Regions from separate parts of the Tetragenococcus halophilus genome, predicted to be linked through region 3. Evidence: predicted binding sites of a transcription regulator. Region 3 holds the regulator's gene; each other region holds the start of a gene.
What was found. Region 3 encodes NrdR, which represses ribonucleotide reductase genes. Its sites were predicted from a motif close to ACACNATATATNGTGT; they were not measured.
Positions count from the first base shown of each region.

Region 1 (7,954 bases), 260 kb from region 3:
ATGAGCCAGTTCACGGGCAAAAACTAAATCTTCTAATTCTTTGTGAGCATGCATCATAGTTAAAGCACCTGGGCATTCATAAACTTCTCGAGATTTAATACCTACTAAACGATTTTCTACATGATCGATTCGTCCGATACCATGTTTACCTGCTAGAGTATTAAGTGTAGAAGTAATAGAGGTCAGACTCATTTTTTTATCATTGATAGCAATAGGGACTCCTTTTTCAAAAGCTAATTCCAAGCTATCTGGTTTATCAGGTGTATTAGACAATTCATTTGTTATTCCATAGGCGCCTTCTGGTGGAGTAGACCAGGGATCTTCAAGGGCGCCGCACTCACAAGCTCGGCCCCACAAGTTTTGATCAATCGAATAAGGATTATCCAAATCAGCAGGAATAGGGACATTATTAGCCTGTGCATAAGCGATTTCTTCCTCACGTGACCACTGCCACTGGCGCACTGGTGCAATCACTTTTAAACTAGGATCTAGTGATGCAATAGCAACTTCAAAGCGAACTTGATCGTTTCCTTTGCCGGTACAACCATGAGCGATTGTTGTTGCGTTAGTTTTATGTGCTAATTCAACTAATTTTTTTGCAATAAGTGGACGTGACAGTGCGGAAACCAGCGGATAGGAATTTTCATAAAAAGTATTTCCTTGTAAAGCGATTAGAGCAAAGTCTTGTAAAAATTCTTCTTTTGCATCAATGGCATAAGACTGGCTTGCTCCGACCATTAATGCTTTATCTCGAATTGCTTGGATATCTTTTCCTTCACCAATATCTAGGCAACATGCAATAACATCATATCCTTGATCGGTCAACCATCGAACTGAAACAGAAGTATCTAAACCTCCTGAATAAGCTAAAACAACTTTTTCTTTCATAATTATGCATCCCCTAAATTGAATTTAAACTATATGTTAGCAAATTACTTTTATTTAATCAATAGATCAGCGAATAAATATTCATTATTTTTTTATATGAGTTGTATTTATGCAATCATAGTGTATAAATCTTTAGCTGTTGACTTAAAAATAAATTTGTGATGATTTGTACAATACTTATTGACGGTTTTCTGATACTTGTGCTATGTTTATTTCGTAAGATAATAAAAAAATTTTGAACGAAAGTTGGCTTTTTAAATTTTAAAGCAAGCGGTTTCGCTTATTTTTAAACAAAGGAGCAAATTATGATGGAAATTTTATTAGATACTGCAAATATTGAAACAATCAAAAAGTATGAGGCTATTCTTCCATTAGCAGGCGTAACAACTAATCCTTCGATCATAAAAAAAGAAGGGAAAATTGATTTTTTTGCGCATATGAAAGCAATTAGGGAAGTGATTGGAGAAAAACGTTCGCTGCATATACAAGTGGTGGCAAAGGATAAAGTAGGGATGTTAAAAGATGTAGAAGCTATATCGGAGCAATTGGGAAGAGAGATTTATTTCAAAGTTCCTGTAAGTAGTGAAGGTTTAAAAGTAATTAAGGCCTTAAAAAAAGAAGGATTAAATGTAACGGCTACAGCTATTTATACTAAATTCCAGGCTTATTTAGCAATTGCAGCGGGTGCAGATTATATTGCGCCTTATTTTAACCGTATGGAAAATTTAAATATCGATGCTAGAAAAGCTTTGAAAGCTATGGCAAATGAAATACAAGCGAGTAATAGTCAAACTAAAATCGTAGCTGCTAGTTTTAAAAATGTAGGTCAAGTGACTACTGCCTTAGAACAAGGGGCCCAAGCGGTAACGGTTGCACCAGATATTATTGGTCAAGCTTTAGCAATGCCGTCAATTGCTCAAGCGGTGGATGATTTCACTGGAGATTGGGAGAGTATTTTTGGTGAAAACAGTACAATTGCTGACTTAAATGAGTCTTAATTTTGGTGATAAAAGGTGTTTAATAGGAGTTAAGGCTATAAAAAAATAAAAACAGGACAAGAGTCATTTCTAGGGTCTATAATATTTAGTGTTGTTACTAAAAAAATTAGTAATAACACTAATTTTTTATATAACAAAAAAGCATTTGTTTCCTTTATAATTAAGTTGGACACCAAAATAAAAGGAGAAAACAAATGCTTCAATACAAAGATATCAAAATTAAAGATCAAAATCTAGATGTAGGCCTTAAAAACTTACTCAATATTAAGGACCCTCACATCTTTTTTTCCGCTCAAGCAGTTCAAAAAGAACCCATTCATCATCGAATGACGAATGTCTTTTACGGTGTCCTTACCTACACCCCGAAAGCTTGCGAATGTTGTGGCCTCATAAATGAAGAGAATCTTCTTATTAAACATTCGCCAAAGGCTTCGGATATTCAATTAATTCCTTATCAGGAAGTGCCCAGCGTTTTACGCTTATTTAAGCAACGATTTTATTGTAAATCCTGTCATCATACTTTTAGTGCCAGGACCTATTATATCGCCAAAGACTGTTATATTTCGCAAGCCTTGAAGTTTGCCATTGCGATAGACTTGAAGAAAAAACTATCGATGAAAGATATTGCTTTACGCTATGGGGTCTCATTTAAAACCGTGGAACGCGTATTGGATACCTTCTATCAAGGACTTAAATTCAATCCCAACCATTTACCGAAACATTTGCTAATCGATGAATTCAAAGGCACGAAGGACTGTGAAGGAGCCATGTGTTTTATCTTCAGTGACGCTCAGACAGGAAAAATTATCGATATCTTGGACGATCGCCGCAATTTCAAACTGATTGCTTACTTTCAACGATTTACTCAACAAGCGCGGAAAAGAGTCCAACATGTGGTTATGGATATGAATTCGGCTTATGGAAAAATGATCCCTCAAGTATTTCCGAAGGCCAAGATTCTTGTGGATCATTTCCACATTATCCAACAGATTTCTCGAGCTTTTAACCAGCAGCGGATTCGGTCGATGAACCAGCTGGACAAAAAGAGCGCCCAACAAATGAAGGATTATCGCAAATTAAAAAAATACTGGAAACAGCTCCAAAAAAAGCATAAAAACTTGGGGTACGACCATTTGAAACAGTTCCCTCTTTTTCGCCAAAAATATGTGACGGAATCGGAAGTTGTGGATTACTTATTAACCATTGATCCCGTGCTTAAGGCTTCTTATGATGTTTATCAAGATCTGCTTGACGCTTTTGAAAACGGCAAAGCGCAACCATTTTTCGCTATCATTGATCAACTGTCGCCTTTATTAGAAGAACCCTTTAAAAAATCCTTACGTCACCTCCAAAAGTACCGTAAAGAAATTACCTTATCTTTTACTCAACCGTATTCCAACGGCAAACTTGAAGGGAAAAACAACTTGATTAAAGTAATTCAACGGATTGCCTTTGGCTTTCGTTCTTTTAATCATCTACGTAAGCGAGTGCTTATTCAACAAGGGCTTCTTGAGATCTTATAAAATAACAAAAAAAGAAGAACCGAAGTCCTTCTTTTTATAAAGGTTTTGCTTAAACAACACTATTTGACAAAGAGCCCATTTCTACTGGCTCTTGTCCTGTTTTTTATTGAATATCGTCTTTTGTGAGGTCATTGTGAAAGACTTTTTTGCTACGCTCATACCGAATATCTTCTTTTCCTGCTTGGCTATTAACGACGCGGGCTAAGGCAAAGAAGTAATCTGATAACCGATTGACAAATTTCAACGCAAAGGGATTTACCTGTCCTTGCTTTTGAAAGCTAACCATTTCTCGTTCCGCTCGTCGTGCAACGGTACGAGCCATATGCAGTTGCGCACTTTCCGGCGTGCCACCTGGTAGGATGAAATAATCAATCTCGGCTGGGATATCTGCATAAAAATCTATCCGTGCTTCCAACCACGCTATATCTTCTTTTTTGACTACGTAAGGGTAGAGTGGGTCGCTTGCATTTCTCGTTCTGGGTGAAATTTTTCCTATTTCTTTAAATGTGGGTGTAGCAAGATCGTTGCCACAATCAAATAAATAATGTTGGATGTAAACGAGTTCTTCTTTGAAGTTAACTGCCAATTCGTGCAAGCTAGCAATATATCCAACTAAACTATTTAATTCATCGATCGTTCCATAAGCTTCGATACGAGGATCATCTTTTGTTACTTCAAGGCCACCGATAAGTTTGGTTGTTCCTTGATCACCAGTACGAGTATAAATTTGCATTATTTTCCTCCTTAGCTTACAAACCGCAACGTAATTGTGCTTGACAATTTGTGCAAGTGTTACAACCACCTATATCCTTAACAATGCCTTGTCGACAAATTGGACAAGTATTACCAACATCAGAACCGTAGATCACATCATCTGTATGTCCTTCTTGTTGAATATGATCATTTTCTGCTTGTTCCACTAATTGTTCTAATTCGTCAGAATCATCTACAATACGAATATCTTCTGTTTCAAACAAGGAGGTTTGTTTTTCTGTTTCTTTTTCTGATTGTAGTGTTAATACTTGAGAATCACGTGAGCCGTCTACATAAACCGTACCCCCTTTAGCATTGCCATCATATAGACGTTCGTAGATAGTTGCTACTTGTTCGACGGTATAACCTTTAGGTGCATTTACAGTTTTAGAGATCGAACTATCAACCCAACGTTGAATGGTGGTTTGCACATCAACATGTTCTTCGGGCGCTAATTCCATAGAAGAAACGAAAAATTCAGGCAAGTGACTAGCATCAGATTCTGGATGTTCATTTAAGTATTCTTGTACAATTTCAGCATTTACTTCCATAAATTTACCTAAGCGTCCACTACGATAATATTTAAAGGCAAAATAAGGCTCTAACCCAGTGGCAACGCCCACCATAGTACCAGTACTGCCGGTAGGAGCTACAGTTAATAGGTGAGAATTACGGATGCCGTGCGCTAAAATATTTTCACGAATATCTTGCGGCATATCTTTCATGTAGCCAGTTTGAATGAAACGTTGTCTTAGTTTTTGTGTTTCTTCTTCGGTTTCTCCAATTAAAAATGGGAAGCTGCCCTTTAATTTTGCTAAACGAATGGACTCCCGATAAGCTGTAGTTGCAATTGTTTCAAAAATCTTGTCAACAACTTGGTTTCCTTCTTTAGAACCATATCGATGATGGGTGTAAATAAGTAAATCGGCAAGCCCCATGACGCCAAGCCCGACACGACGTTCACCTAATGCTTGTTTTTTGTTTTCTTCTAAGAAATAAGGTGTTGAGTCAATGACATCATCTTGCATTTGTACAGCAATCTTGACTGTTTCCATTAATTTGTCATAGTCCACTTCAGCAGTGTCTTTATTTGCCATATTCGCTAAATTGATGGCGCCTAAATTACAAACTGAGTTAGGCGCTAAAGGTTGTTCGCCGCATGGGTTGGTTGCAACAACTTTTTGACCATAAGCGATAGCGTTTGTCTTATTATTGGCATTATCGATAAAAAAGATGCCTGGTTCTGCGGAATAAGTTGCGCAGATATTAATCAATTTCCATAATTCACGCGCCTTAATTGTTCGATAAGTTGCCACTTGATAGCCTAAGTCTTCCCACTGACGCACATCGCCAATTTCCGGCCATTTGTTGTCATAATCATCCATTTCTTCTTGACTATAATTGAACAAGTCGGGGAAACGAAGTGGCCATTCTTCATTGTTTTTAACAGCTTGCATGAAATCATCCGTTAGTGTTAAAGATATGTTAGCGCCTGATAAAAACTCAGAATTATTTACACTGTAAGTACCACCGTCATTTAATTTTGTTTGTGCTTCTTTAATTGTTGCAGATGAAACTGTTTCTGTTTTGTTTTCTTGATTAACGATAAATTGATACATTTCACGTTCACTTTGTAAAAGAGGAGTGAAATTCAATTTTTCATGAACGGCTTGCTTGATTTGGCTGTCATTTGTATTTTCTAGTAAGTAGCGTAAAATACGTGCATTTTGCATTTTTGACACAATAAATTCAATAATATCTGGATGCCAATCAGCCAGCATAATCATCTGCGCACCACGGCGACTGCCGCCTTGTTCCACTAAGTGAGTTAATTTCGCAATATCATCTAGCCATGAAACAGAGCCGGAAGATTTACCATTAACGCCTCGCACGATTGCATTTCTGGGACGTAAAGCAGAACCATTACTACCAACACCGCCTCCACGACTCATAATTTCCATTACTTTTTTGCGATGTTCGGCAATTCCACTTCTTGAATCTGGGACAAAAGGCATAACATAACAATTGAAATAGGTGACATTAGCCCCAGATCCGGCACCGTAAAGAACTCGGCCAGCAGGGACAAAGTTCATTTCTTTTAATTGTTGATAAAATCCTTCTTCAATCATCGTCTTGCTACCAATAGTTTGGTCTACTCTTGCTAGAGCGTGAGCAACACGTTTTGTAATTTGTTCATAAAAAACTTCTAGAGGTTTGTCAATTTCGTTTAAATGACGAGTAACGATACCTGAAGCTTGTTCATCGGGATCTTCAATAGAAAAACGGTAAGCTTCTTCTACTAGAATATCTGCTTCTTGCTGCTGATCGTCAATTTTTTGAACGATTCCTACGCCACGTGCTGGGTAATTGGGATCACTTTTAACTGTTAAAACAATTAAATCTCCTACTGCAAGTGTACGCTGTTGCACATCTTTATAAGCGTAACGATCAAGCATGACTAAGCGCGAAACGCCTTGTCTTGTTGTATACATATCATCTGTAATAGGGGAAACTTGTGGGAATTGTTTAATATCTTGATTTAACTTTTCAATATCAAGTTCGGGTTCTTTTATTTGTACGCTCATTTTAAAAACTCCTTTAAGACAACCATTTGGAAATACTATATATTGTGTTTTCGTTGTGTTTCCATCCGATATATTGTATAACTTAGTATAATGGTCATAACTATTTTTAGCAATAGCTAAACAAAAAATTACATGCGACACTTTTAAATTTCTATAGTAAAATAAAAGAAGAGGTGAGTGTGATGATACATGATGCTTTGTATTGGGCAGAGCAATTAAAAAAACAAAAAATTTCTTTTGAAGAATTATTGACGTTAATTGAAAATAGGGTAGAAAAAGATAATCAAAAAATAAATGCACTGGTAACTTTTGCCAAAGAAGATGCTAAAAAACAGTATGAAGCTAGTAAAAATATAGAAAAATCGCCTTTTGCTGGTTTGCCCTTGCCTTTAAAAATGTTAGGTCAGGATAAAAAGGGGTGGCTATCTACTGCTGGCAGTCACTTATTAAAAACAAATCGTGCACCAGTCAGTAATCATTTTGTGCAGGCTTTGGAAACAGCAGGATTGATTCCTTTAGGGCAAACAAATGCTCCAGAATTCGGTTTTAAAAATGTTACAGACCCGACACTTTATGGTAATACACGTAATCCTTGGAATCTTGATTATTCTCCGGGGGGTTCAAGCGGAGGTGCAGCAGCTAGTGTGGCTTCTGGTATGTTTCCACTTGCTGCGGCCAGTGATGGTGGTGGCTCAATTCGTATTCCGGCATCTTTTAGTGGTTTAATTGGATTAAAACCTACTCGCGGAACGATGCTCGTTGGTCCTGCAGGATTTCGTGCTTGGCAGGGAGCTTCAATTTCTTTTGCTTTAAACGTTTCAATGCGAGATACAAAGACGCTTTTTTATGCGATAAGAGGTACAGAAAAAGCAGCGCCTTATCAAGCGCCAAAAGTTGAATGGGAGCATACGAGAAGCGCGAATAAAAAAGGACTCAAAATTGCTTTTGTTACAACTTCGCCAGTGGATAGTGAAGTATCAGAAGAGGCGATGACGGCAGTAAAAAATGCAGTTTCTTTTCTAACAAAAGAAGGGCATAGGATAGAAGAAATTTCTTTACCGATCAAAGGTAAAAAGCTAATGCAATCTTATTATCATATGAATGGCGCAGAAACAGCCGCTATGATAGAAGAACTTTCCTATAATTTAGCGCGTCCGATCGAAAAAGAAGATATGGAATTGATGTCTTGGGGTCTGTACCAATATGG
Region 1 is NZ_CP012047.1:948,551-956,504, forward strand. It holds gene AC806_RS04505 (argininosuccinate synthase) at 1-888, opposite strand, end outside; gene AC806_RS04510 (fructose-6-phosphate aldolase) at 1,197-1,886, shown strand; gene AC806_RS04515 (ISL3 family transposase) at 2,081-3,409, shown strand; gene AC806_RS04520 (cob(I)yrinic acid a,c-diamide adenosyltransferase) at 3,513-4,142, opposite strand; gene AC806_RS04525 (vitamin B12-dependent ribonucleotide reductase) at 4,159-6,747, opposite strand; gene AC806_RS04530 (amidase) at 6,933-7,954, shown strand, end outside.
Region 1: AC806_RS04525 (vitamin B12-dependent ribonucleotide reductase) is a predicted target of NrdR. The motif match lies at 6,780-6,795, and genes of this name have one in related genera.

Region 2 (7,954 bases), 370 kb from region 3:
CAGGAGACATCGTGGCAACAATGATAAAGTCTAACTCTTCAGCAGAATACTGGCTTTTTTCCAACAGCTTTTCTGCTACTTTAATACAAAGGTCTGACGTATTTTCCGTTGTTGTAATGCGACGTTCTTTAATCCCTGTGCGAGATTGAATCCATTCATCACTAGTGTCCATGATCTGTGCAAGCTGATCGTTGGTCACAGCTTTTTTCGGAACGAAGCTGGCAGTTTGTGTGATTTGTCCAAAATTATTCATTCCATTACACTCACTTATAATCTTGTAGGAAACTGTGAAGATTCTCTAAGGCCTTTTGTAAGGCTACAGATTCTTCATTATCCATGCCCTGTAAAATACTTTTTACCATTTCCATATGGAAGCGTTGGTGGACACGGAAGATTAATCTCCCCTTTTTGGTCAAACCTAATTTGACAACTCGTCGATCATCTTCGCTACGAAGACGTTCAACATAGTCTTTTTTAACCAATCGATTGATCGCGATCGTCAATGTCCCAACAGTGATCGAAAGTTCTTTGGCCACTTCAGAAGTGGTCTTTTTTTTATACATACCAATTGCTTCAATTGTATGCATCTCAGTAATCGACAAATCTTTAAACTGCGATTTTTTTAATTCTGATTCTTCGATCACTAAAATATCATTAAAAGCCTCAACTAATAATGTATTGATCCGTCCAAAATTGGGCTCCATTAACTAACACCATCCGAATAGTTTGATTATCAAACGATTTGATAATCAAACTATAAATGAAACTCTGAAAAAATGCAAGTTTATTTTTTCATTTTTTCACTCATTTACTTTTCAAATAACAAATCAAACAATCGAATTTACTTTGATTTTCAAATAATTTTAACATAATCAGCTGTGGTGTAAATAGCTTTAAGTCTCCCTTTTAATTTTTATTAATTTTCTTTACTATTGATCAATCATAGCAGGATAAAAAACAGAGAGTAAAGTTGGTTTACACTCCCTGAGATTCAAAACATGGGGAGCGTCTTATAAAAAGAGTCCCTATCTTTTAAGAAAATTGTAGAAAATTCAAAGAAAGTAGATAAACATGGGGAGTCTTCTTAGCGATTTAACCCCTAAGATTGAAAAGATAGGGGTTAAACTTGAATAATAATCCCTCATATTCAAAACATGGGGAACGTATGATTGATTTACTCCCTGATAAAAAACAACCAGCTTTTTTATAAACTGGTTGCTTTAATCGAGCGTTACTATATTTTTAGCTAAAAAACATCAATAGGTGTTTGGGGTTCGCTTGGAAAATGATTAAAATCATAGCTGCTGAGTTGCTCAAATGATTCAATAAAACTTGTCGTGCCTTGGGCAATCATTAAGTTTAATTGTTTTTGATCCAAATTTTTACTAAAAGGTAGTACTAAAACAGGTTTGTGTAGTGCTCGCATAAATCCCATTTCAAAGGCGGAACCATCGTCAATTTGATCTAAATCATATAAAAACACACCACAATCAGCGGTGCTCATAGCAGACAAATCATTTTGGTAAGTAGCGTTTTGCCAAATAAGTGTACCAAATACTTCTTTTGGATCGTCAAAAGTAGCCTCTTGATATTGAAAGTCAAAAGGAAAATGAACCACCGCTACAGTATCATTGTCTTCTAAAGCGTCTTTTGCTTTTTCGACCCTTTGTTTTTGTTCTTCATTAAAATAAGGAGTTCCTAAATAAATTTTGGTAAGCGCCTTGCTTTGTCTATCTTTAGCCAACCATAACTTCCTTTCCATTAAGTTTTGTCTGAATTTGTGCAAATACATCTTGCCAATCTGCTCTTTGGGTCACATCATAACGATCTGCATCAATTTTTAACTTGGGACCATAGTTATACTGTTCAAACCAATCACCGTAAGCTGTATGTAATTGTCTATAATAATCTAACAAACCATTTTCTTTTGTTGGTTGTTCAAATGATCTGCCTCGTTTTTGTATATTGGATAATATATGATCAAAACTAGCGTCTAAATAAATCATTAAATCAGGTGCTTTTTTAGGTAATGTTGATAGTTCTTCCATCATATTATTTAATAGTTCTAAATAAAGTTGATATTCTTCCTCACTGATATTACCGTTTTCTACATTAATTTTGGTAAACAATGCATCCTCATAAATCGAACGGTCTAAAACATTATTTTGATCAAAAAAAGCTTCTTTAATACTTTTGAAACGTTTATTTAAAAAATATATCTGCAAAGCAAATCCGTATTTTCCTGGATCCTCATAGTATTTATTTAAAATAGGATTTTCGTCCACAGCTTCATAAAAGGGTTCTGTCTGTAGTTCAGCTGCTATTTTAGTTGTATAAGTTGTTTTTCCTGCACCAATCATTCCTGCCATTACTATCACGATTTCGATCGCCTTCCTTAATTTATGCAAAATATACAATATATAGTACTTTTTGCATCTTATTTTGCAATATATAGTGTTTATAGTCCTTTTAAATTTTACAATAGATTTTCTATAATGTGAAGCCCCCTCAATAAAAAAACGAGAAACAAGTTAAAATAACTGTTTCTCGAATTTTTTTATTGAATTAAATCGTAAATTTCCATGGCTACAATATCAATATTATCAAATTGGTAAGCTTGATTTGTTTGGGCTTCAGTTAACTCAAATGTTTCAGTGGCGTTATCATAGGTTACTATACACTTTTCAACGCCTTCTTTTTCAAAGCGACGTACTTGTACTTCACTATCTTGCGCTTCGATCATTGCTTCAAGTCGTTTAATGATAGCAACTAATTGGGAATTTTGCATCCTAAGTGCCTCCTCTATTATTCACATTTCTGTTTTATTCTAACAAAAAGAAGAAGACTTGTGGATGTTTTTTTCAATTTTTTTCGCTTTTTAAGAATTTGTTTGGTCTGTCCACCAAAGTTTAATCAAGGCTTGCGTACCATCATTTTCATTTCCTTGATCTGCTAGTTTTTCATAAAATTGTGTAGCTAATTGTGTGTTAGGCAACTCCAGAGACAATTTTTGTGCTTCATCTAAAGCAATTTTCAAGTCTTTAATAAAATGTTTGACAAAAAAGCCTGGAGAATAGTCTTCTTTTAAGATCCGCGGACCATAATTCGACATAGACCAGTTCGCAGCAGCACCACCTGCTAGTGTGTCCATCACTTTTTGTAAAGACAGCCCAGTCTTATCAGCATAAACTAGCATTTCAGTCATCCCCGTCATTGTTCCAGCGATCATAATTTGATTGGCCATTTTTGTATGTTGTCCTTTACCCGCTGCTCCGTGTAGGGTATAACTTTCTCCCATTTTTTCAAAAAGTGGCAACACTTTTTCGTAAACAGCTTCTTCACCGCCTACCATAATGGTTAATGTTCCATTTTTTGCACCTAAATCTCCACCAGAAACTGGCGCATCTAAACTAGCAGCACCATTATCACTTGCAGTTTGACTAATTTTTTCGGCCAAAGATGGCGCACTGGTCGTTAAATCGACTAAAATTTTTCCATTTACATCGCTAGCAAAAATACCTGTTGCCTCTTCATAGTAAACTTCTTCTACATCTTGTGGATAGCCTACCATAGTGAATACGATTTTACTTGCATCAGCAATTTCTTTAGGCGTATCTTGCCAAACTGCGCCATTTGCTACTAAATCGTCTGTTTTACTTTTCGTACGATTATAAACAAACAACTCATGTCCTGCATCCATTAGATGTCCAACAATTGCATGTCCCATGACACCTGTTCCGATAAAACCAATTTTCATTTTATTACCTCCTAAATAAAAAAAGTCTGTACTTTCAGTATACGTGAAAATACAGATTTATGAAACGATTAATGAAAGATTATAAAGTCTTCAAGGGAAAACGCTAAGCAATTTAAGGCTATGGGCAAAGATAGAGAATCAAACATTAAGAGCTCCCGGTTTAGTAAAAATAAAGGTTATATTTCTGTTTTTCGGATAAAACTTTTTCATTCCGCTCTTCATGTTTGGATTCTCAGATAAGGGTTTTCTAAATTATTATCCGTGATTTCATTTTCAGACAATAGATTGTCGAACTTTTATCCGTTATTCACTATTTATTTGTCCACTAGAAAACCTCAATAAATTTTACACTTAGTGAAAGATTCCTTTAAATAGGCGTCTATGCTTTTTTGTTTTGCTATCTTCGTCAAAAGTGCTTCGTTGTTTTTCTGTTGCTTGTATTTTTTTATAATAAGCAATCGTTTCATTATAAAAAGCTAGCATGGATTCTCCAAAGTTTTCTACCGAAATTTCATATTTTTTCTTATCTAAAATCGCTTGATTCTTGGGAGGGTTTTCTGCCATATAAGAAAGTAGTGCGGGTACAAAATCGTCATCTGTTGGAAATGTAACCCCAAGCGAAGGATCATCTATTAAATGATCCAAATATTCATTGCCTTCAACCACAAGTTGTGTACCTGAAGCCATAGCTTCTAAATAAGTTAACCCCTGGCTTTCTGAAGTAGAAGTACAAACAAAATAGTCAGCAGATTGATAATATAAAGCCACTTGATCATTAGGAACTTCTCCGACAAATATGACTTTATTTCTTACTTTTTTATCATAAGCCAATTGTTTTAATGCTTCTTCATAAGGCCCTTTTCCTACGATGACTAAGCGCACGTTAGGTTTTACTTGTAAAACCTCAGGTAACCTTTCTATCAAAGCTTGTATATTTTTTTCATAAGAAACTCGACTTAAAGAAAGTAAGAATATCTCATCTTCATGTATTCCTAAAAGAGCACGTAACTGTTTACTTTTAGCAGCTGTATCTTCTCCCACTTCAAATTTTTTCGTTTGAATACCTGTTGGAATTACACACATCGGCGAGACTACTCCATATTTTTTTAAAGTAGTAATCACTCGTTCACTAGGACAAACGACCCCGGATGTATGATTGGCAAAAACACGCGAAAAAACTTTTACATGCGCTGGACGTACCACTTTTCCGCGGGCAATATAATGTAGATAATCCTCATACATCGTATGATAAGTGTGAATCACTGGGATATGCAGTTTTTTTCCCACTACTTTTCCCAAAAAGCCGGCTCCGAATTCAGTATGTGTATGAATTAAGTCCAATTCAAAATTTCTAGCGATCATGTACGCATCCCACATGCCACGTACGACAACGCGGCGGTCCTTAAAGGATATAAAAGGAACACTTGGCATGCGAACAATTCCCTCTTCATATTCTGGTGCATTAGGGTCGGTAGTAGTAAAAATAATAACCTCATGCCCGCGCCTAATTAATTCATCTTTTAATGTTTTGATTGATGTAGCAACTCCACTTACTTGAGGAAAGTAAGTATCTGTGAAAAACCCGATTTTCACAAAATTCCCTCCAAACTACGAATCTATCTTTTTTTAAGAAAGTACCGTTTCATATATATTTTGTAATTTTTTTCCGATGTGCGGGATACTTTTTGCTTGTGCTGTTTGCCAACCATTTTTAGAAAGATCAGGCAACTTTTTTTCAACAATACCTTCTAGTAATTGGCTGAACTCTGTATTGTTATTTCCCATATAACAGTTTTTCCTATCTTTTAACCAGCCGTCATATACAGGAATGTCACGAACAAGTACGTTTTGTAAACTTGCCAAAGCTTCTAATACTACAATTCCCTCTGTTTCCTCATAAGAAGGGAAGAAAAACAAATCGGCATTAGAATAAGCTCCTTCAATGATATCACCTTTGATATAACCAGGAAAGATTACATTATCGGGATGATCGTTTCGTACAATACGACGAATATCTTTGGGAATTGAATATAAGGAGATATGCCCAAACCAGATAAACTTATATTGCGGAAAGCGTCTGGCCACTTCAACAAAATCAATAATTCCCTTGCGACGAAAATAAAGTCCGACAGAAATAATCACTTTTTGCTCAGCTGCTAGTTTAAAATACTCACGAAATGCTTCCTCTTTTTTTTCATCTGGTTGAAATTGCTCCAGGTTAATGCCATTAGACACTGCATCAATAGGTTTTTGAATACCATATGTTTGTAAAACCTTTTTAGCATAAGGCGTCGGTGTAATTAAATGATCCCCTAAGGAGTATAGACTGACCACATATTTTTTATATAATGGCGTAATTGTATTTGCTCCAAGGAATGAATTCTTAAAATCTTCCGCATTGGAATGCGCATGATAAATAACTTTTTTTCCTTGTTTTTTAGCTTGCTTTATCATTTTTCGGCTATTTATTCCGTAGGTATTGATGTGTAAGATATCATAATCCTTACTTCTAGCATCAGTCGTATAATCAATTCCAGCACTTTCTAATGCCTTTTTTTGATGTTCGAATGCACGTCCAATCCCTGATTTTTCCAGCATTTTTTGTCCTTCAAAATAAAGCAGCACTTTCAAGGATTCATTCCCCTTTCTTTTTTCAATTATAGTATATCATATTTTACGTTATTCTTAACTCCAACTAAGGGCTTAAATTAAGCTGGATTAAATATTTAGCATAAATAACGCTACGCTATTTTATATTTGCAAAGGATTATTTAAAGTGGTTATGAGATAAACTTTCTAAAAACCGCTTTTATTTTACTAGTTTCTTTTTACAAAAAATGATATCTTTAGAGTAGCACACAAGCTTAAAAATGGAGGTTAGCTTATGAATGTTGTAGATATGCACTGTGATACGATTATGAAAATTTATCAGTCACCAATAAATGAACCAGGACATTTAAAGAAAAATAATTTTCAATTAGATATTCCAAAAATGCAACAAGGTGATTATTTATTACAAAACTTCGCCATTTTTCTTGATAAAGAAGCTGTTGATTCACCTTATGAAGAAGCTAAGGCAATGATTGATTGTTTCTATAATGAAATGGACGAAAATGCAGAAGAAATTCGTCCTGTTACTCGTTACGAGCAAATTTTAGACAACGGCTTAAACGAACGAATGAGCGCTCTTTTAACTATGGAAGAAGGCGCGCCTATTGAAGGTAGTGTTGAAAAACTAGAAGAGTTTTACAACTTGGGTGTGCGTATGATGACCTTAACTTGGAATTACCCAAATGAGATTGGATATCCTAACGCCGTTTTTGCTGATGGTAATGAACAGCTCACGGAAAAAACACAAAGAGGGTTAACCCATAAAGGCATTGAAATCGTTCAACGGATGAATGAACTTGGAATGATCATTGACGTTTCCCACGGTTCAGATGCATTGGTTAACGATGTATTACAATATACTGATCGGCCTTTTGTTGCTAGCCATTCTAATGCACGCAAAGTTCATTCCCACTATCGTAACTTATCAGATGATCTTATTAAAAAAATAGCCGAACGTGGTGGCGTAATTGGTATCAACTTCTCCGATCGCTTTTTACAAGATGCTAAGGAAAAAGGCTCTTTAATCAATGCCATTTGTCGTCATGCCCGACATCTTTATAATGTAGGCGGCATTGAAGCGGTTGCTTTAGGTTCTGATTTTGATGGTATTACTGTTCATCAAGATTTACCAGATGGAACAATTTTACCCACAATTTATGATGCATTAAGAAAATCAGACTTTTCTAGCGAACAAGTAGATCAAATTTTTAACAAAAATATTTTACGTCTCTATCAAGATTTCCTAATTTAAAAAAAGCTCATCTTAGCAGAGGAATAAGTAACACCCAAACCGAGATAAACTTCTCGGTTTTTTTATAAAGATCGGTTTGAGAATACTTTTTGGATAATGTTTGCTTTATTTCTTTGTTCATCTTGCTATTTTCGGATAATGTTTTTGACTCTTCTTTATTCATCTTTGCATTCTTGGATAATGTTTTGTCTGTTTCTTTATCCATCTCTTGCTGTTTTCACCCATCTTAATTGAAAAGCGGGAAATAAAGAACACTACGTTCGCTTCGCTCCCTAGTACTGGCTCAACGCCCCTCTTGGTTGTTGAATCGTAGTGATTCACAGAAAAAAGACCAA
Region 2 is NZ_CP012047.1:1,584,048-1,592,001, forward strand. It holds gene AC806_RS07480 (beta-ketoacyl-ACP synthase III) at 1-253, opposite strand, end outside; gene fabT (fatty acid biosynthesis transcriptional regulator FabT) at 264-704, opposite strand; gene AC806_RS07490 (nucleoside 2-deoxyribosyltransferase) at 1,247-1,744, opposite strand; gene AC806_RS07495 (deoxynucleoside kinase) at 1,737-2,378, opposite strand; gene AC806_RS07500 (YkuJ family protein) at 2,558-2,788, opposite strand; gene AC806_RS07505 (NAD(P)-dependent oxidoreductase) at 2,879-3,757, opposite strand; gene AC806_RS07510 (glycosyltransferase family 4 protein) at 4,109-5,350, opposite strand; gene AC806_RS07515 (LTA glycolipid anchor biosynthesis glycosyltransferase, IagA/BgsA family) at 5,384-6,388, opposite strand; gene AC806_RS07520 (dipeptidase) at 6,642-7,619, shown strand; gene AC806_RS07525 (hypothetical protein) at 7,627-7,824, opposite strand.
Region 2: AC806_RS07495 (deoxynucleoside kinase) is a predicted target of NrdR. The motif match lies at 2,412-2,427, and genes of this name have one in related genera.

Region 3 (7,954 bases):
AACCCCATACTTTTTCGCGTACCATTGCTTTAATGGATGATTTTGTCGAAGCACTTAATTTAGCAGATAGTGTTTATTTATGTGACATATTTAGTTCTGCGCGTGAACAAGCTGGTGATGTAAAAATAGAAGACTTAGCAAATAAGATTGATCAAGGTGGCGAAGTTATTCAAGAAGACAACGTTTCTCCACTTCTAGATCATAAAGATGGCGTGATTATTTTTATGGGCGCCGGAGATGTGCAAAAATTTGAACGCAGCTATGAAGATCTTTTAAGTAATACAACACGAAGTGTATTATAAGAGCGTTAGCTAGCTTGACACTTTTTTTATAGTTGATAAAATAATAAAATAAAAATCATAGACATAGGAGGCTAGTTGATTGGATATAGGGAAGTTAAATAATTTAGGAAAGGCAATTGATGAAATCGAAGAAGGGCAGACCATGTCTGTGACTGAAGCGATTGAAGATGACCAGCTATTATTATATTTAGGTTTGACCAATGATGCGAATCCTTTGTATATCCAGCATGATTATGCCCGTAAAACGATTTATAAGCAACCGCTCGTGCCTTCAGTATTATTGATTGGTATTGTAACCAGTACGATCTCAAAACACTTTCCAGGACCCGGTTCACATGTGGTGAATTTATCGGTTAATTTTGTAGAAGCTGTTTATCATTACGAAATGTTGACTTTTTTACTAGAAGTTATTAAAGTGGATAAACATAAAGACGTCGTGACTATTTCTGTAGAAGCTGTTAACACTGAAGAAAAGCGGGTTTTAGATGCGGTCGTTATGGTTCAACCTCCTATGATTTATGAAGAAGAAAGCGAGGAAAATAATGAATAATAATCCAGCAATTGAAGCAAAAGGTGTGAATCACTTTTATGCTAAGGTATATGGCATCTTTGCTTTAGGGCTTGGCATCAGTGCTATTTCAGCGTATTTAGCAATGACGATGTTTTTTGAACAAACCATTTCTTTTATCGACAGCTTTCCTTTAGGATTAACCGGCATATGGTTGGCTGAAATCATTTTAGTGGTTTTGCTTAGCGCTAAAGCACAAAAAAATCCTTCGTTAACCATCGCAGGTTTTGTTGTTTATTCGCTGTTAAACGGGCTTGTTTTATCGGTTACTTTATCGATGTATACGCAAGCCTTGGTCGGAAAAGCTTTTGCTACAGCGACAGCTACCTTTTTAGCTATGGCTTTATATGGGGCGATGACAAAACGTGATTTAAGCGGAATTGGTCGTGCAGCGATTGGACTTTTAATTGGTGTGATTGTGGCAACACTCATCAATTTCTTTTTACAAAGTCCAGCTGTTGATTATCTTTTATCCTATTTAACAGTCGCGATCTTTTTAGGTTTAACTGCTTATGATAATCAACAAATAAGAAATTTATATTTTGCTACAGCTGGTCAAGATAATACCGGTTTTGCTGCCTTTATGGCATTACAACTTTACCTAGATTTTATTAATCTATTCTTATCCTTCTTACGTATTTTTTCTAGAAATTAAAAGAAGTTTAACGTTTCGATGTTCTGAGAAAACCTCTCTTTTCATTCGGAGCGTTTTTTTAATAATCGTTAGTTTACTTAAGGATAACAAACCATAAATGATCGCTTTCGTCCTCATTGTTTGTTAAAATAGGTAAAGAGAATTTGAGTGAGGGGATAAAAAAATGGCAAAAAATAAATTACTACTGGTAGATGGTAATAGTGTTGCATTTCGCGCATTCTATGCCTTACACAGTTCATTAGAACGCTTTAAAAATCCAAGCGGTCTTCACACCAATGCAATTTATGCTTTTAATTTAATGTTTGAAAATGTAATGGAAAAAGAAAAGCCTAGTCATGTACTAGTAGCTTTTGATGCAGGCAAAACTACTTTTCGTAATGAAATGTATGAAGATTATAAAGGTGGACGGGCTAAAACACCGGGAGAATTAAATGAACAGCTTCCTTATATAAGAGAGTTGATTAATGGCCTTGGAATCTCTTATTATGAGTTAAAAAACTATGAAGCAGACGATATTATCGGTACTTTAGCCGAGCAAGTAGATAAAGATAAATTTGATGTTACTATTCTCACAGGAGATCGGGATTTAACCCAGTTAGCAACTGATGATGTAAAAGTCGCTATTACCAAAAAAGGTGTCAGTGATACAGAAGATTATACGCCAGAGCATATTGCTGAAAAATATGATGGTTTAAAACCTAAACAAATTATCGATATGAAAGGACTAGCGGGAGATTCGTCTGATAATATTCCAGGCGTAACAAAAATTGGGGATAAAACTGCAATCAAATTATTAAATCAATATGATTCTGTTGAAGGTGTTTACGAACATATTGATGAGATGAAACAAAGCAAGATGAAAGAAAACCTAATTAATGATAAAGAAACTGCCTTACTTTCGAAAAAATTAGCCACAATAAATATATCTGCTCCTATTGATGTTTCTATTGATTCTTTAAAATATGAAGGTAGCGATTTGGATAAACTTGTTCCTTTTTATAAAGAAATGAATTTCCGAACATTTTTGGATAATTTGGATGTCGGAGAAGAAGAAAATAAGATGGAGGACATTTTATTTGAAGTGGTTGATGAACCGACAGAAGAAATGTTTACCGATGAAATGGCTTTATATGTCGAAATGTTGGGTGAAAATTATCATGTAGAAGATATTGTAGGCGTTGTATGGGGTAACGATAAGAAAATTTATGTCACAAAAAGCGATAAGATTTTTGAAAATAAGGCTTTTAAAAACTGGTTAACCGATAAAAGTAGAGGAAAAAGAGTCTATAACGCAAAAAGCACCCAAGTAGCGTTGAATCGTTACATTGCTTTGCCTGAAGGTTTTTCTTTTGATGTTTTGGTTGCTGCTTATTTATTGGACAATACAGATAATACGGATGATATTGCAGGGATTTGTGCACATTATGATTATCAAGATATCCAATCAGATGTGGCTGTTTATGGTAAGGGTGCAAAAAAAGGTCTACCCGAAGATGATGAGACGTTTTTTGCCCATTTAGCAAGAAAAATCAAGGCTATTCAATGGCTTACGCCTAAATTAGAAGGTGAGCTTAAAGATAAAAATCAACTCGATCTATATAAAAATTTGGAAGCTCCTATTTCTTCCATTTTAGCTGAAATGGAAATAACAGGTATTACAGTAGATGCCCAACGATTGAATCAAATGAAGGATGAATTTGCTCAAAGCTTACAAAAAATTGAGGAAAAAATCTTTGAGCAAGCTGGAGAAAAATTCAATATCAATTCGCCTAAACAACTAGGGCATATTTTGTTTGAAAAGATGAACTTGCCTGTCATTAAAAAGACCAAAACAGGTTACTCGACGGCTGTTGACGTTTTAGAGCAGTTAAAAGATAAATCACCGATTGTTGAAAATATCTTAAAATACCGGCAGATTGCTAAGATCCAGTCAACTTATGTTGAAGGACTTTTAAAAGTCATTTTACAAGATGGTAAAGTTCACACGCGTTATCTGCAAACTTTAACGCAAACAGGGCGTCTAAGTTCGGTCGATCCAAACTTACAAAATATACCTATTCGTCTAGAAGAAGGACGAAAAATTCGACAAGCTTTTGTTCCGCAAAAGCACGACTGGGTCATTTATTCTTCTGACTATTCACAAATTGAATTGCGCGTGCTTGCTCATGTTTCAAAAGATGAGCATTTACAAGAGGCATTTAATGAAAACCAAGATATCCACGCCAGTACTGCTATGCGTGTGTTTGATATTGAAAAACCTGAAGATGTAACAGCTAATATCAGACGTCAAGCCAAAGCAGTAAACTTTGGGATTGTTTATGGTATATCAGATTATGGTTTATCACAAAACCTAGGTATTTCTCGTAAAGAAGCCAAAAATTATATTGATACTTATTTTGAACGCTACCCTGGCGTGAAAAAATATATGAACGATTCTGTAGAACAAGCAAAGGAAAAAGGTTTCGCTGAGACGCTTTATCATCGTCGTCGTTATCTTGAGGATATTAATTCTAGAAACTTTAACTTAAGATCTTTTGCCGAAAGAACAGCGATTAATTCACCGATTCAAGGTAGCGCTGCTGATATCTTAAAAATTGCTATGATCGAATTAGATAAACAATTAAAAGAAAAACAACTAGAAACGAACATGCTTTTACAAGTACATGATGAGTTAGTTTTTGAAGTTCCAGAAAGTGAACTTAAAACACTAGATCAATTGGTAAAAGAAGTTATGGAAAATGCTGTTCATTTAGATGTTCCGTTGATTACCGAAAGTAGTTGGGGGAAAACTTGGTATGATGCAAAATAAAGAGGTGTGTACAGTTGCCGGAATTGCCAGAAGTAGAAACAGTTAGAAAAGGGCTAGTTACCCTTGTCCAAGACAAAACTGTTGCAGAAGTTATTGTTAGATGGCCTAAAATCATTGAATCACCGGCAGTTGATACATTTTGCCAAAAACTAATCGGACAAGTTATCAATGATATTGCGCGTAGAGGGAAATTTTTAATTTTTGAATTTACTGATTTTGATTTGATTTCTCATTTACGTATGGAAGGTAAGTACGAATATACACCAAAGAATACTGAAGCTCCGGTTGATAAACATACTCATGTGATATTTAAATTTACAGATGGGAGTCAACTGTCCTATCATGATGTAAGAAAATTTGGACGCATGGCTTTAGTAGAAAAAGGACAATATCCGTTTTATAAAGGGATTAAGCAATTGGGACCAGAACCAGTAGAAGAAGAATTTTCATTGCAAGCATTTGAGAAAAAACTACAACATTCTTCTTCTTTAATAAAACCTCTGTTACTTAATCAAAAAGTTGTAGCAGGTCTAGGAAATATTTATGCGGATGAAGTATTATGGCTAGCTAAAATTCATCCTCAACAGCCAGCTCGCACTTTAACAAAAAAAGAAGCAGAAAGTTTACACCAGGCAATTATTGCTATTTTAGCTAAAGCAGTTAGAGCGGGTGGGACAACCATTCGTTCTTATAAAAATGCTTTAGGTGAGGCAGGATTTTTTCAAGTGAGTTTAAATGTTTATGGTAAAACAGGTGAACCCTGTCCTAGATGTGAAACGCCTATTAAAAAAATTAAAGTGGCGCAAAGAGGCACACATTTTTGTCCGCATTGTCAGAAATTAAAGAGGAGGAAGCTGTCATGAGTTTTATCCTCGGTATCACAGGAAGCATAGCTACAGGAAAGAGCACAGTTGTTAATATTTTTAAACAGTACGGCTTTTCTGTAGTTGATGCTGATATTATTGCAAGAGAGGTCGTTGAGCCGAATACAGCGGGGTTAAAAAAGGTTGTTGAAACTTTTGGAAGCAGTGTGCTTTGTTCAGACGGCTCATTAAATCGCAAACAGTTAGGTCAAATAATTTTTAGTGATACAAAAAAAAGACAGGCACTTAATGCGCTACTTGCGCCTTTTTTACAAGAAGCAATTATCGAACAAATTAAGCGAGCAAGTGCTGTTTCTTCTTTAGTTATTGCTGATATTCCTTTACTTTATGAAGCTGGTTATGATAAGTATATGGATCAAGTGGCGGTAGTTTATATCCCTGAAGACTTACAAGTACAGCGTTTAATGAAAAGAGATCGTATAACAAAAAAAGAAGCGCAAAAAAAAGTTGCTAGTCAACTTTCCATTGAAGAAAAAAAGAAACGTGCGGATATTATTTTTGACAATCAAGAAAGCCTATCATCTATCCGCCAACAAATTTTTTCTTGGCTTAAAAAAAGACAATTTTTATAAAGCTTTAAAACTCTAGTCATTTCTAGAGTTTTTTTGTCCTTAAACTGTTAGTATAGGAAGGTTTCATGTTATAATATTAATAAGAATTTTTATAAAAACAATTGAAATTTTAACGAAATAATCATAAATGAGGTGAACAACATGCATTGTCCAAAATGTCATCACAACAATTCGCGTGTTATTGATAGTCGGCAGACAGATGATGGTCGTGCTATTAGAAGAAGAAGAGAATGTGAAAATTGCGGCTACCGCTTTACAACTTTTGAAAGGCTCGAAGAAACGCCGCTTTTGGTGATTAAGAAAAACGGTGCACGTGAAGAATTCAATCGAGAAAAAATATTGCGTGGCTTGATCCGTTCGGCTGAAAAACGACCGGTAGCTATGGAACAAATGGAACAAATTGTTGATCATGTGGAAAGTAGAATTCGTGAATTGGGAGAAAACGAAATTTCTTCTAATTTAATCGGCGAATATGTGATGGAAGATTTAAAAGATGTAGATGAGATTGCTTATATTCGCTTTGCTAGTGTCTATCGACAATTTAAAGATATGTCAGTATTTTTAAAAGAGCTAGAAGATATTGTCGGTAAGGCAAACGATTCAAATTAACAATAAGGAGGGACTCTTTTGCATAGCGCTTGGGATGAAGTACAACCTAATAATATTTATCAAGTGACCAAAAGCTTTCCTCTAACAGAAGAAGGAAATAACGGTTTGGTTTATCTTTACCAACCGATTATTGGCCAAAATGCACTGGCTTTATATTATGGTTTTATAGGAGATAAAGAAGATCAGTATGAAAATGAGTTTGCACATATTGATATGCTAGATGCCTTAAATATTGGCCTGCCAGATTTTTTACAAGCACGTAAACAATTAGAAGGTATGGGTTTATTGTCTGTGTTTACCAAAGAGGATCCGGAATTTGGCAAAATGTTTCTTTATCGTTTAGAAGAACCTATTCACCCGCAGGATTTTTTTCGCGATGAAACCTATAGTTTTTTATTATTAAATACTATCGGGGAAAGAAAGTTCCGGCAGATGGTCCGCCGTTTTCAACCTGAAAATCCTGATTTAACGGCTTATCAAGAAGTCACAAGTGGCTTTCGTGAGGTCTATGGAGCCTTGGATGAACGTTTATTTATTCGTAATGCCCAAAGCCTGGAAAAAGTTTCCCAGGACTATCAAGTACCTTCAAATAAACAATTACAGTTAGATGAAGGTCAAATTGACTGGGATTTTTTGTATCAGTTAGCACAACGAAAGTTTATTGTTAAAGAGAATTTTGATGATTCTTTTAAACAACAGCTAACTTTATATGCCAACTTATTTGGCTTTGATGAAATGAAATTAGTTGATTTAATGACTGAGGCGGTTTCTTTATCTGATGGCAAAGTCGGTCGAAAAGCATTGGATAAGGTTATTAGAAAGCAAGCGACAGTAAAAAAAGAAAAACAAGCAGATAACTATGACGAACAATCTGATGAACAGAAGCGTCGCTTCAATACTTTACGACAAACGGGCTTTTCTGAAAATGATATACAGTTAGTTAAAATTGCACAAAGTTCAGCGCCCATGGATTTTTTACAAGCGATAAAAAATGAAAAGCATAATTTTGTTACAGATCCTGAAACTTGGTTATTAAAGACGCTAGTCGAACGTAGTCCATTACCTAATAGTGTGATTAATGTTTTAATTCATTATATTCTGGTTGTTAAGAAAAATAGCTTTTTACAGTCCAATTTTGTCAATCAAATTGCTACAGATTGGTCAGAATTAGAAATTAACAGTCCAGAACAAGCGATTAAACACGTACGTGATTTAGTAAAAGAAGTTAAGAATAAGCCAAGTAAAAAGAAAAATTATGCAAATAATAAGCAACAGCCTATTCGTAAGGAAAGTTTGCCAGACTGGGTGGACAAACCTAATGAAGAAGTGGAAGACCCGGCAGTACAAGAAGAAATTAATAAAAAACTTCAGGATTATCTGAAACGCAAAGAAGGTGAAAGCTAATGGAAGATGTGGGAAAAAATCTAAATAAGTTAATGAATCAAAAAAATTATCGAACGCGTTTTTCTGAAATGATGACTGAGGTATTAAAAGATCAAGATGTGCAAAATTTTTTGGATGAGCATAAAAATGAGTTGTCAGAAGATGACATTGA
Region 3 is NZ_CP012047.1:1,210,472-1,218,425, reverse strand. It holds gene murC (UDP-N-acetylmuramate--L-alanine ligase) at 1-302, shown strand, start outside; gene AC806_RS05695 (MaoC/PaaZ C-terminal domain-containing protein) at 382-852, shown strand; gene AC806_RS05690 (Bax inhibitor-1/YccA family protein) at 845-1,525, shown strand; gene polA (DNA polymerase I) at 1,689-4,334, shown strand; gene mutM (DNA-formamidopyrimidine glycosylase) at 4,349-5,197, shown strand; gene coaE (dephospho-CoA kinase) at 5,194-5,790, shown strand; gene nrdR (transcriptional regulator NrdR) at 5,932-6,399, shown strand; gene AC806_RS05665 (replication initiation and membrane attachment family protein) at 6,418-7,803, shown strand; gene dnaI (primosomal protein DnaI) at 7,803-7,954, shown strand, end outside.